DNA from 2 places in the Corynebacterium kroppenstedtii DSM 44385 genome. Region 1 is predicted to be linked to the other one. Evidence: riboswitches for the same ligand, from Rfam matches in the RefSeq annotation. Region 1 holds a riboswitch; the other holds the start of a gene.
The links. A riboswitch is a leader RNA that binds a small molecule or an ion and turns the genes downstream of it on or off. The one in region 1 is predicted to bind cobalamin.

Region 1 (5,336 bases):
GCTTACTAACGTTGGGCACCCTGATTCTGGTTCTGCTCACGCTCGGCGGATTCACTCACGCGCGCGATGCTCTGATGCTGTTCCTCACCATCGCCATCGTGATTTCGATCCTTGATCGCAATGGGATGCGCATGATCGCCGCTGGTCACAACAACTTGCTGCTCACAACGGCGACTATTATTGCCCTGCTAGCACTGTCTTCCGACGACGTTCGCAACTGGATACGTGGCCATGAACCCGCCGTCGTGTGGGGACCGGTGAGAAAAATTCATCTGCCGATTGATGATCATTCGCGGTAATTGCGAACACGATTGACGACGGTTATGGCGTCGGTTATGGCATCGCGGGGCTTCTCAAGCGTCGTCATATCGCCGCTCTACCGGCACCGTGTCAGTGGTTTCACCAGCATTACCGTATTATGGTGACGCTAAAGCTGTTATGTCGGAGTCCACGACATCGTGTAACAGGGCCACATACCGCCGATGTATGCGCTGCCCTTAACCTTGCATGGCAGACAACACCATCGTTCGTGCGCTGCCACGCGGAGTCAGAAAGGTTGATATGCCGAAGTCAAAGGTAACTGAGTCCTCAGAGTCGAGGCCCGCGTCGTCATCGACGTCCACCCGTACCCCGGTCAAGCTCAACAATGCGTCCACCCCGCTGTGGTACCGCATCATCATGTTCGGCTTCATCATTGCTGGGCTTCTATGGCTGGTGGTCAACTACATCGCTGGGCCGCAAATCCCGTTCATGCAGGACCTCAATGCATGGAACTACGCCATCGGTTTCGGGCTCTTCGTCGTCGGACTCTTAATGACTATGGGATGGAAATAGGCACATCTGTCTGACGCGCTCTAACGGGCTTATCGCAACATTCTCGACGACGCCGGATCGACGGGTGCCAGGCCGCGGAGAGTCCACATTTCTTTGTCACCGCTGTGCCGACGGTGGAATCGCATCTGCCACTCGGGGGGTATATCGCAGCGCCAAAAGGCGTCGGGCGGGGCATCCAGAGCATGCACGAGTAGTGCGCGGCCCAGCGATTGGTCGCTGACCGTGACGTATTCCCCTGGTTCTAGATCGTCAGCCCACTTCGCCACGCGGTCGATATAGGTGCGTAGCGATTCCCCACGATGCCCGTCATAGTCCGGGTTCTTCCTCCACTGCGCAACCTTCATTGGCGACACAAGAGGCAAAGGCTTTCCCGCCCACTCCCCCACATCCCACGGGCCCGGGTTGCCGACGAAAACGCGCAAGCGGGTGGATTTGGCCGCTTCTTCCGTGCCCGGACCCGCGTCGTTAATATCACTGAATTCCTCGTAACGACGCAGCTCGTGCCGGTAATCTGCCCACCGGACTGTGTCTTCTGACGACGCGAACCGCGGCAGACGTGCGCTCGCGAGGGGTGCCGAGACAACGATAAGCCTCACCACGCCGATGGTCGTGCGGCTCTGCCGATGAAAACGCCTCATGCTGAAATTATCCCACTGAGAGCGCCCTACTACGAGGTGACCTTTCCATTAACACAACGCATTCCCTCTTGGCACATTGTGGCTGTGCGATCACTGCGTGCTCTCTACGACCGTGGTGCCGGGCTGGTGGCCCCTGGCGGTTCAGCGAGACTCCTTCACCTCAAGAACGGAAAGTGATCTCCGGCGTACCGCATGCTAGGAGCATGTTAGCGAGCTGATTAATGGGGCATGTGAAGGCGTATGGGCACACATGCCCTGTTTCCATTGCTGTTCAATCCCACTTCTCATGGCCGGCAATGGGGCGTTCGAATTTGCTATGGTTACTTTCGGCCTTGACGTGATGTCAAGCCCCCTTTCGTTGCTGCGCGGCTGTCCCGCGTGAAGCACGTGGGGCCTCCTATCAGCGATGAAGGGGACCTCCAATTTAACGGAAGGAGGTGATGGTGTGGATAGGAAGCCTATTCCCAGAGGCCGTAAAGGCTGGCTGAAAGGCATAAGCAAAGCCAGGGCCGTGATCGTACGGATCCTCGCCCTGGCTTTGAAATATGGGCCTTTGGCTGGCCACTTAGCAGCTTTACTCGATCTGATCGAGAAGCTCTGCTAAGAGGGGTTTGCCCCGAGTAGGTCATCGTGTAAGGGCACGGTGGCCTACTTTTTTGAACCACCACGAAACCGTGGTGCTACTTCTCACAATAAAGTCTTCATTGTTGGTCTGCAAGCTATGTTGGCACCTAAATAGCTGTGTATCAGCCGGTATCGGTACAGACAGGCCACATATCCCGTGATCCCACGGATATCTTCCGGCACACACGATATGTCTACCAATATGACAACGCGTAGCTACGCCTTAAATTACATAGCTACGCGGAACGGTTACGGGATCTAATTTTAGGCCGCGACTTTTTCTTTCTCAGCCTGAACAGCGGCTTTATGAATGGCCTTCTTGGACACCAACGCGGTGCCAAATCCGATCACGCCCCAGAGGATACACTGGGCCATGAATGAGTAGACACGGAAATAGTAAAGATCATCTGCAGGGAACCCTGGGTACACGATCTTCCCATCCGGGTCTGTCAGTGGACGAGGCGTCTCAGAATTGTGTCGGCCGAACTCGTCGATGTTGGCATGCAAATGCCCCAACGACGGCAGCAACCGGCTAAACGCGTACATGATGACCGCGAAAACAACGGCTGAAATCAGGAAAGCAACCCATGAATCCATGCGCGCGGACAAAACCTTGTGCAGAAAAACAACCCCGACCATCACGATTACCGACGCGATAATCATCGTGAGGAAGAGCCATGTGCGCTGCTTAATTGTGTCCGGGTTACCGACGGCGGGCGGATTCGACGGGTACTTCAAGCAGGGAACGATGTACAGGCAGGCAAACATGGCGGCTGCAACACCAATAGCAGCGGCTCGAATGTTGGTTGGCTTTGCGTACCGAAGATACAGGCTGAACACCACCGCGTACAGCAGGCCCAGGGCAAGCCCCATAAGGACCATACCGGTACCGATACCCACGGTCGATTGAATTGTGCGGCTGAACAGTTCGGTTTCATCGCCACCAGTGGCAATACCAGCGGCTTTATCGAGGGCGTCTTGGGCCTCGTCACGCCCTTCCTCGTAATCGATTGCCCGGCTGATGATGGGCTCTGCCCACAGCTTGGCGAAGATGAAGGACAAAAGCCCAGCAAGTAAACCGAAGCCCCCGCAACGTAGAACGAATTGGCGTTCCATTTTTTAACTCCAAATATGGGCGTCTACCAGGAAAGCCCTGGCGACGACGCGAAGATTAGTGGCAGGGGAATCCCAAGAAGTGCCGGGAATCGTGTACCCACTCGTGGATATGCATGTCGTTACCGAAGACGCTGGTCGCACCCTGGTCAATACCAACGAAGTAGTACACCAACAGGCCAATGACCAGTGCAGAGAACAGCCACACAAATGACGAAGGAACATCGATCGCTTCTGCGAGCGCGCGTGCCGACGTCCGAGATGATGCTGGCTGAGCGGCATGAAGTGATGAATCGGTCATAACAAATACTTCCTCTTCTGGAAAATAAACAGTGCGTATTCCTACGCGAGTGTAGACCTCAATTATGAAAGTGAAGAAACGCCCTGGCATACGAGACCACGCGCCTGCCTGGGCGTTTCGTTATGGAGTAACAACACTAGAAGAAAAGAATTTTCCTAGTTTGAGAATTTGTGATGGGCGTGAGTTAAACTCCGCCTACTTTCACAAGAGAAAAGAATATAGTTTAGCCAACAGCAGCAACTCCTTTTGATATGACGCGTAACAAAGAAAGTAAATACAAAACGCGAGTATCTGGCTGCTTCGTTAAACACGATCCCAACCTGGGGTTTTCACCCCAGCAGATCCAATAATCGGGCTGTCCCTTCCTGGAACGACCAGGTTGACCAGGCGTACTGCCCAACCGCTAACGAAGTCACAGTGGCGCGACCGCCCCGGATTCTCACCGGGTTCCTCATCGTCTTGTACACACCAACTGTAGACCCCATCCCCGCCTTTTGGTAGCCCAGATGCCGATTTTCGTCGGGAAATACACCCAATCCGAGAATTTATACCCCCAGCGCGGAATCAACCTGTGCGATGTAAACCACCATCGCTCCACAACCGACCACGAACACAGCGACCGACGCTGACAGTCGCGCGATAAGCCTTCGCTGCGATCCACCGGCCCCCATCATGGCGCCTCCAGCACCACCGAGCAATGAGGTGCCACTCGACATCGAGCCAACACCGTGCGCCATACCCGCGGTGCCTAGACCAGCAGCGACGAACCGTCCCACACGTCGGCCCGGCCCGCGAACACCGGTCACAATCTGTGCTCCGTAGATCGCGATGGCCATCAGGGCACCCGTCAGCAATCCCCCAATATGCCCCCACAAGGAGATGCCCGGCGTAATTAACGAATACCCCAAGTTCACCACAATGAGGACGATAAGCGCCCTCATCTGCGGTTTATTGTTCAGATACATGCCCGCGGCAACAGCCATCAGGCCATAGATCACTCCGGATGCCCCCACGGTCAGGGACAGGGGGTCGCGCCATTGAATCATGGCGGCCGAACCGTAGCTTGTGCCCGCAAAAATGATCGCCATCGCCAGCGAACCATAGGTGCGCTCGATGCCGACCCCGAACACCCACAACATCACCCCATTGAACAGGAGATGCGTCAAGCCGGAGTGGAGAAAACTGAAAGTCAGCCCACGGAGGAGAGCTTCGTTATCGGGCGTCAGCGCGGGTAGATACAGCCACCAGGACGCCGCCAAGGACGATTCATGCGTGTTGCCGTCCAGGGACCCGGATTGCACAACGGTCACCAGGTACACGACGATGCAGGCAATCAGCGCGCCCGAGGTCACAGGGGTTTGGCGAATCGTCCGTGTCAGCACGTCATCACACGTTACACGTACCAACGCAGTACACGTACCGGAACGCTATAGGCACTGACACGGGCGCCACGTTACTCGTCGTCAATCGTCGGTACTAGATAGATTACCGACGACACAAACTAGTTCTCGACGATCTCCACGGAATCAATCACGATGTCGTCCAGCGGACGGTCGAAGCGATCGGTCTTTGTTTCCGCGATCGTGTCGACGACCTTCTGAGAATCCGCATCGGTGACCTCACCAAAAATGGTGTGGTGGTTGTTCAGGTGCGGGGTCGGGGCGACGGTGATGAAGAACTGGGAACCGTTGGTACCCGGGCCGGCGTTCGCCATGGCCAACAGGTACGGGCGGTCAAACTGCAGTTCAGGGTGGAATTCGTCGCCAAAGCGGTAACCGGGGCCACCACGGCCTGTTCCCGTCGGATCCCCACCCTGGATCATGAAA
Region 2 (5,336 bases), 460 kb from region 1:
TGGGCTCACTATTTGCCGATATCCGATCAATTCTTTGACCAGCACCAATATTGCCCGCAACTATTTTTGGGAAAAGTTCTCGGATGCGCGAACATTCCATCCCTTTTCCCCTTACGGTGCCATCGAGGCCAGAACTTATCAAGGAATTCTATACGTCATTAACAGCGCCGTTATCTAAATTGTGCTTTTATACCGAAACTACTTCTAGACCATATAAAAACGGTGGAACCGGGTTAACTCGTAAATGTTCGTGTCCGAGACCCGTAGCAGCACGCTCACATCTGATCGGGATGGAGAGCTCTCGAACATGAAGCATTGCCTCATTAAGCCCCCGACGACGACCAACGCTGCCTATACGGCAACGTATCCGCACCTGTTGCTGCATAGCAGTAAACCCCTACTCCACACATCGGTGTAGTAGGGGTGATGTGGCCAGAGCCGGGATCGAACCGGCGACCTTTCACTTTTCAGGCGAACGCTCTGCCGACTGAGCTATCTGGCCACCACGTCAGCCCAGGTAACCCGGGCTTCACGCACGGACGATACTTTACCTGTCGCCTGAGAAAGAACGCAAGTAGCCCCACACCCTGCACGTACAACACTTACAAGGCCGCACAGGGGGATGCACAGGGGGATGCACAGACGACGGAATCTGGCTACTCAACCGGCATTAGTCGTCGCCGAGTGGAACTCGAGATTAATCCCATCCGGGGTTTCCCACACGCGCGATTCCACATCAAAGTGCCGCTCAATGACGTCCTCAGTGAAAACATCGCGCGGCGGCCCCGCAGCAACTGGGTCGCCCCCATCCAAAACAATGACGTAATCACAAAACTTCGCGGCTAGGTTCAAATCGTGGAGAACCACAACGGTCACCAAAATCGAACTCGACACGTACCCCATCAGCTGCAGCTGAGCACTGATATCAAGGTGGTTCGTCGGCTCATCAAGAAGGATCACATCAGGCTGCGTCGCCAGAGCGCGCGCGAGATGCACACGCTGCTGCTCACCGCCTGAGAGATGGACGAAGCGCCGATCAAGCAGGTCATGCACTCCCACCTCTCGTGCCGACGCCACCACCATGTCACGGTCGCTTTGGCGCATCCCGAGCACACCGAGGTACGGGGTTCGCCCCAACGCGATAACATCACGGACGGTGACGTCGGCACTAGCCACATTGTGTTGCGCGACAAAAGCCATCCGACGTGCGCGAATCTTCCGCGGAATCGTATCCCAGTCTTCCCCATCAATCGTGACGTGACCGGAATGTGGGGCCAGGCCGGCGATAGCACGCAACAAAGTGGTCTTGCCCGACCCGTTACGCCCGACTATTCCGACTGTGTCACCTGAACGAGCCTCGAACGACACGTTATTAACTGGAGGAACGCGCGAGCACACGTCGGAAACAACGAACGATACCGACCGATCCGTGTTCGCGGCCCGCTGAGTTACTGCATCATGATTGTTAGACATGAGTACGGCTTCCCCTCCCCTGCTTGACCAACAGAGCGATGAACAACGGGACACCCACGAGGGCCGTGATGACGCCCACGGGAATCTCGACAGGTGCAGCCACCGTTCTGCCCAGGGCGTCGACCCAAACCAACAGAATGGCCCCCAGAGCAGCAGAGACGGGAAGCACCCGGCGGTGACCGGTTCCCACAATCAGCCGAGCGGCATGCGGAAGGACCAGGCCGACGAAGCCAATCGCCCCAGAGCTGGACACGATCGTCGCGGCTAAAAGGGAGGCAACGCCAATAACCACCATCCGGACGCGCTTGACGTTGATGCCCAATGACGCCGCGCTATCGGCGCCGAAGGTGAAGGCGTCTAGCGCCGTCGAATGACAAAAGAGCACCACGAAGCTGACTGCAAAGATGGCAGTGCTGAGAGCAACCGTCTGCCAGGATGAACTCGCCAAGGAGCCCAGCATCCAGAACAGCACTCCACGCGTGGTGTTCGCGTCGGCTGAAAACATGATGAGGAAACTGGTGAGAGCGGAGAAGAGCTGAGTAATGGCAACCCCCGCCAGAATAATGTTGTGGTTACCATTCCCCGCGGCCCACGCGAGGAGAAGGACGAGCGAAAACGCTGCTAGTGCTCCCGCGAAAGCTCCCGGCGCCATCACAAACGACGCCGCCGTCGAGGCAGTAAGAACGACCACTACGGCCCCAGCCGAGGCTCCGGAACTGATACCAAGCAGGTAGGGGTCGGCCAAACCATTGCGTAGCAAAGACTGCAGCACGGCACCGCATATGGAGAGAGCAGCACCTGCCACTGCAGCCAGCAGCGCACGTGGCATACGCAATTCCCAAATCGCGTTTTGCTCTAAAAGAGTGACCCCTTCGGGCGTCGAACTAAGACCTAGTTTGAAAGCGACAACTCGCCATGCATCGGTCATCGAAACACTCAATGGCCCCAACGTTATAGAAAATAAAATTGAGACAAAGAGAGCTACCAGCGATGCACTAACGAGAATCCAGAGTTTGACTGTCGACGTCACTCTTCTCTATTCCCCTGCTCTGACGGAGAATTGTCCTCTGAGGAGCCCTGACCATCATTCTTGTTGCCATCAGCGAGAGCATGAGCAACCTTTTCCATGCCATCAACAGTGCGAATTCCAGGGTTGAGATCACCACCGGCAACCACAATCAAGTGGTCATTCTTCACTGCCTTCATATTCTTCGCGACCGGGTTATTTTTAAGGAATTTGATCTTTTCCTTGGCGGTCTCGGCAGTTTGCTGCTTACGGGTGAGGTCTCCCACAACGAGATAATCGGGGTCTTTCGCGGCTATGGCCTCCCACCCAATTTGTGGCCATTCTTCCGAATTATCCTCAAACACGTTCTTGAGCCCGAGCTGGTCCGCAATAATCTGGGGAGCGCCTTTACCACCGGCCATGTACGGGCTTTCTGAATTGGCAAACCAAAAGGCTACAGACGTCCCGGAAGGAATGTCTTTACTTGAGGAGCTGAGGTTGGCAATGCGGTCCTCTAATTTCTTTTGGAGCTCATCACCTGCGGCTTTGTCACCCATGATCTCGGCGAGATCGTGAATATCTGTATAGATATCAGACATCCGGAGTTTTTCTTTCCGACCACCGTCGCCATTATCACCCGGCTTATCCGACTTCGTGCATTCCGTGTGATCGAGATATGCCGGTACACCGACCTTCTTATAGCTCTCGTAACTTCCGGAACCACTATCAGCCAACGTTTGCGCAAATGTCGCGGCTACAAAGTCTGGGTTTTGATCGAGAACTGTCTCCATCGAGGCGTTGTTATCGGACAAGCGTTTGATCTTGTCATTCTGAGCCTTGAGATTATCCAAAATTGGATCGGTCCAGGTCGCTGTACCAACAACTCGATCACCGAAGCCCATTGACAATAATTCCTCGGTCACACCTTGGTTTAAAGCAACGACGCGTTCAGGTTTTTGCTTAATCTCCAAATCCCGGCCGCAATTCTTCAGGGTAACCGGATAGTCTCCCGATTGATCCCCCTTCGACGAAGCGCTATCCGATGCTGACTTTTCTGCATCATTTGAGGATTCATTTCCCGACTGACAACCGGCCACTCCCAGCATGGTTACCGACGCGAGAATAGCCACGCTCAACCTGCGTTTCCGCGTCATTCGGCGATTGCTTGGTGATTGGCTTGCAAGTGTTGGAGTCCTCCACGAATGGTCCGAACCAGAGTGGGAAAAGAGTGAGAAACCGCGCATGGAAAACTATCCTCTCTACCTAAACGCGAGATATCGAAGCTCACGGCTAGCCTTCCAAGGCAAAACGCGGTATCCGGACTTAACGCAAAATAGCGTGTCACCGTTGCGCGTCAGTTGCAGATTCGCACTGCATTCCCCGCATTTCCCAGTTTGATGGCTATCCGTCTACAGGTAGCTTACGGTAGAGCTTCTCAACTACCCATTTATGCAGGAGAAACACGGCGACACTGGGGAGATATATTCGGGGTTATACGACGGCGGCCTCTACGACAGTGATGCTGCGGCCCCCGGAATGCAAAAACGGCCGGACACAAAGTCCGGCCGAAATAAATGCGACCCTGACGGGACTTGAACCCGCGACCTCCGCCGTGACAGGGCGGCGCGCTAACCAACTGCGCCACAGGGCCATCAGCACGTCTATTAAAAGAGCGCCGATTGCGTTGAGTAGCTCTCTCGGGGAGCCGCTCGAACGTGTTAGAACTCTACACGGAACACAGAATGTCCACAAATCACCACGTCAAGACCGTTTTCTGTAAGAAAACAGCGCGAAAAAATGCCCTAAACCGCCGCGGGGTCACCGGAGGTCCCCGAAACCTACGCAACCGTCGCTTAAGGATGAGGGTTTTATCCCCATTCGGGGGATATGCGGGCCTGTCTGACCTCGACCGATGCGACAGTTACCAATTGATAATATTTTTTAGGGTCCCAGCTACCGCATAATATTTGGCGTGTCACAAGAGAAAACTGCGCGCCAATTATCCTTCCGCGCGCTCCCACCACAACCCCTGCTCCCCGCAGACGAAATCGCCCATAAATATCCTCGGCTCCGTCTGCAAGTATTCATGGGGATATTCATAGGATATGCAGGCTTTTACCTGGTCCGAAACAACATTTCGCCAGTCGCCGCACTGATCAAGAACGACGGCATCCTCGATACAGTCGCCATCGGCATTATTGCCAACGCCGTCTATATCTCGTACGGCCTCTCCAAGTTCATGATGGCCACGCTGTCTGACCGCGCGAACGCACGACTGTTCATGCCACTCGGACTCGCACTGTCAGGCATCACCAACATCCTTCTGGGAACCATCCCCGCCCTCCATGCCACGGTGGCCATCTTCACCCTCGTCATGTTCATCAACGGGTGGTTCCAAGGCATGGGTTGGCCTCCGTCCGGCCGAGCCCTCGTCCATTGGTTTTCGACGACAGAGCGCGGGTGGAAAACGGCCATCTGGAACTGCGCTCACAACGTGGGCGGTGCTGGCGTCGGCATCTCGATCGCATGGGCATTGTCCATCACCGGAAACCAATGGCAATCAGCGTTTTGGCTCCCAGGCATTATCTCGCTCATCGTTGCTCTCATCGCTTTCCTATTAATTAGAGACACACCTGAGTCCGAAGGCCTCCCTCCCATCGAGGAGTACCGGAACGACCCGGCCAAAACCGAAGCAATCGACGACAGCGAGATCGCAAACCAGTCGACCTTCACCATCATTTGGCGCCACATTTTGACCAATCGCGTTATGGTGCTCCTAGCTCTGGCCAACATCTTTATCTACGTTCTGCGTTACGGAATCCTCAGCTGGACGCCTGTGTATCTCCACGACATCCAC

Region 2: another riboswitch for cobalamin. It lies ahead of CKROP_RS02020 (ABC transporter substrate-binding protein); the one in region 1 lies ahead of CKROP_RS00195 (CbtB domain-containing protein).

Annotation. Positions count from the first base shown of each region.
Region 1 covers NC_012704.1:41,575-46,910, reverse strand. Annotated here, with positions in the region: gene CKROP_RS11010 (LssY C-terminal domain-containing protein) at 1-299, shown strand, start outside; gene crgA (cell division protein CrgA) at 562-834, shown strand; gene CKROP_RS10415 (histidine phosphatase family protein) at 864-1,472, opposite strand; gene CKROP_RS11390 (hypothetical protein) at 1,918-2,076, shown strand; gene CKROP_RS00200 (CbtA family protein) at 2,361-3,212, opposite strand; gene CKROP_RS00195 (CbtB domain-containing protein) at 3,268-3,510, opposite strand; cobalamin riboswitch at 3,776-3,994, opposite strand; gene CKROP_RS00190 (rhomboid family intramembrane serine protease) at 4,056-4,892, opposite strand; gene CKROP_RS00185 (peptidylprolyl isomerase) at 5,012-5,336, opposite strand, start outside.
Region 2 covers NC_012704.1:504,771-510,106, reverse strand. Annotated here, with positions in the region: tRNA gene CKROP_RS02035 (tRNA-Phe) at 430-502, opposite strand; gene CKROP_RS02030 (ABC transporter ATP-binding protein) at 661-1,473, opposite strand; gene CKROP_RS02025 (FecCD family ABC transporter permease) at 1,466-2,503, opposite strand; gene CKROP_RS02020 (ABC transporter substrate-binding protein) at 2,500-3,633, opposite strand; cobalamin riboswitch at 3,770-3,917, opposite strand; tRNA gene CKROP_RS02015 (tRNA-Asp) at 4,057-4,130, opposite strand; gene CKROP_RS02010 (MFS transporter) at 4,452-5,336, shown strand, end outside.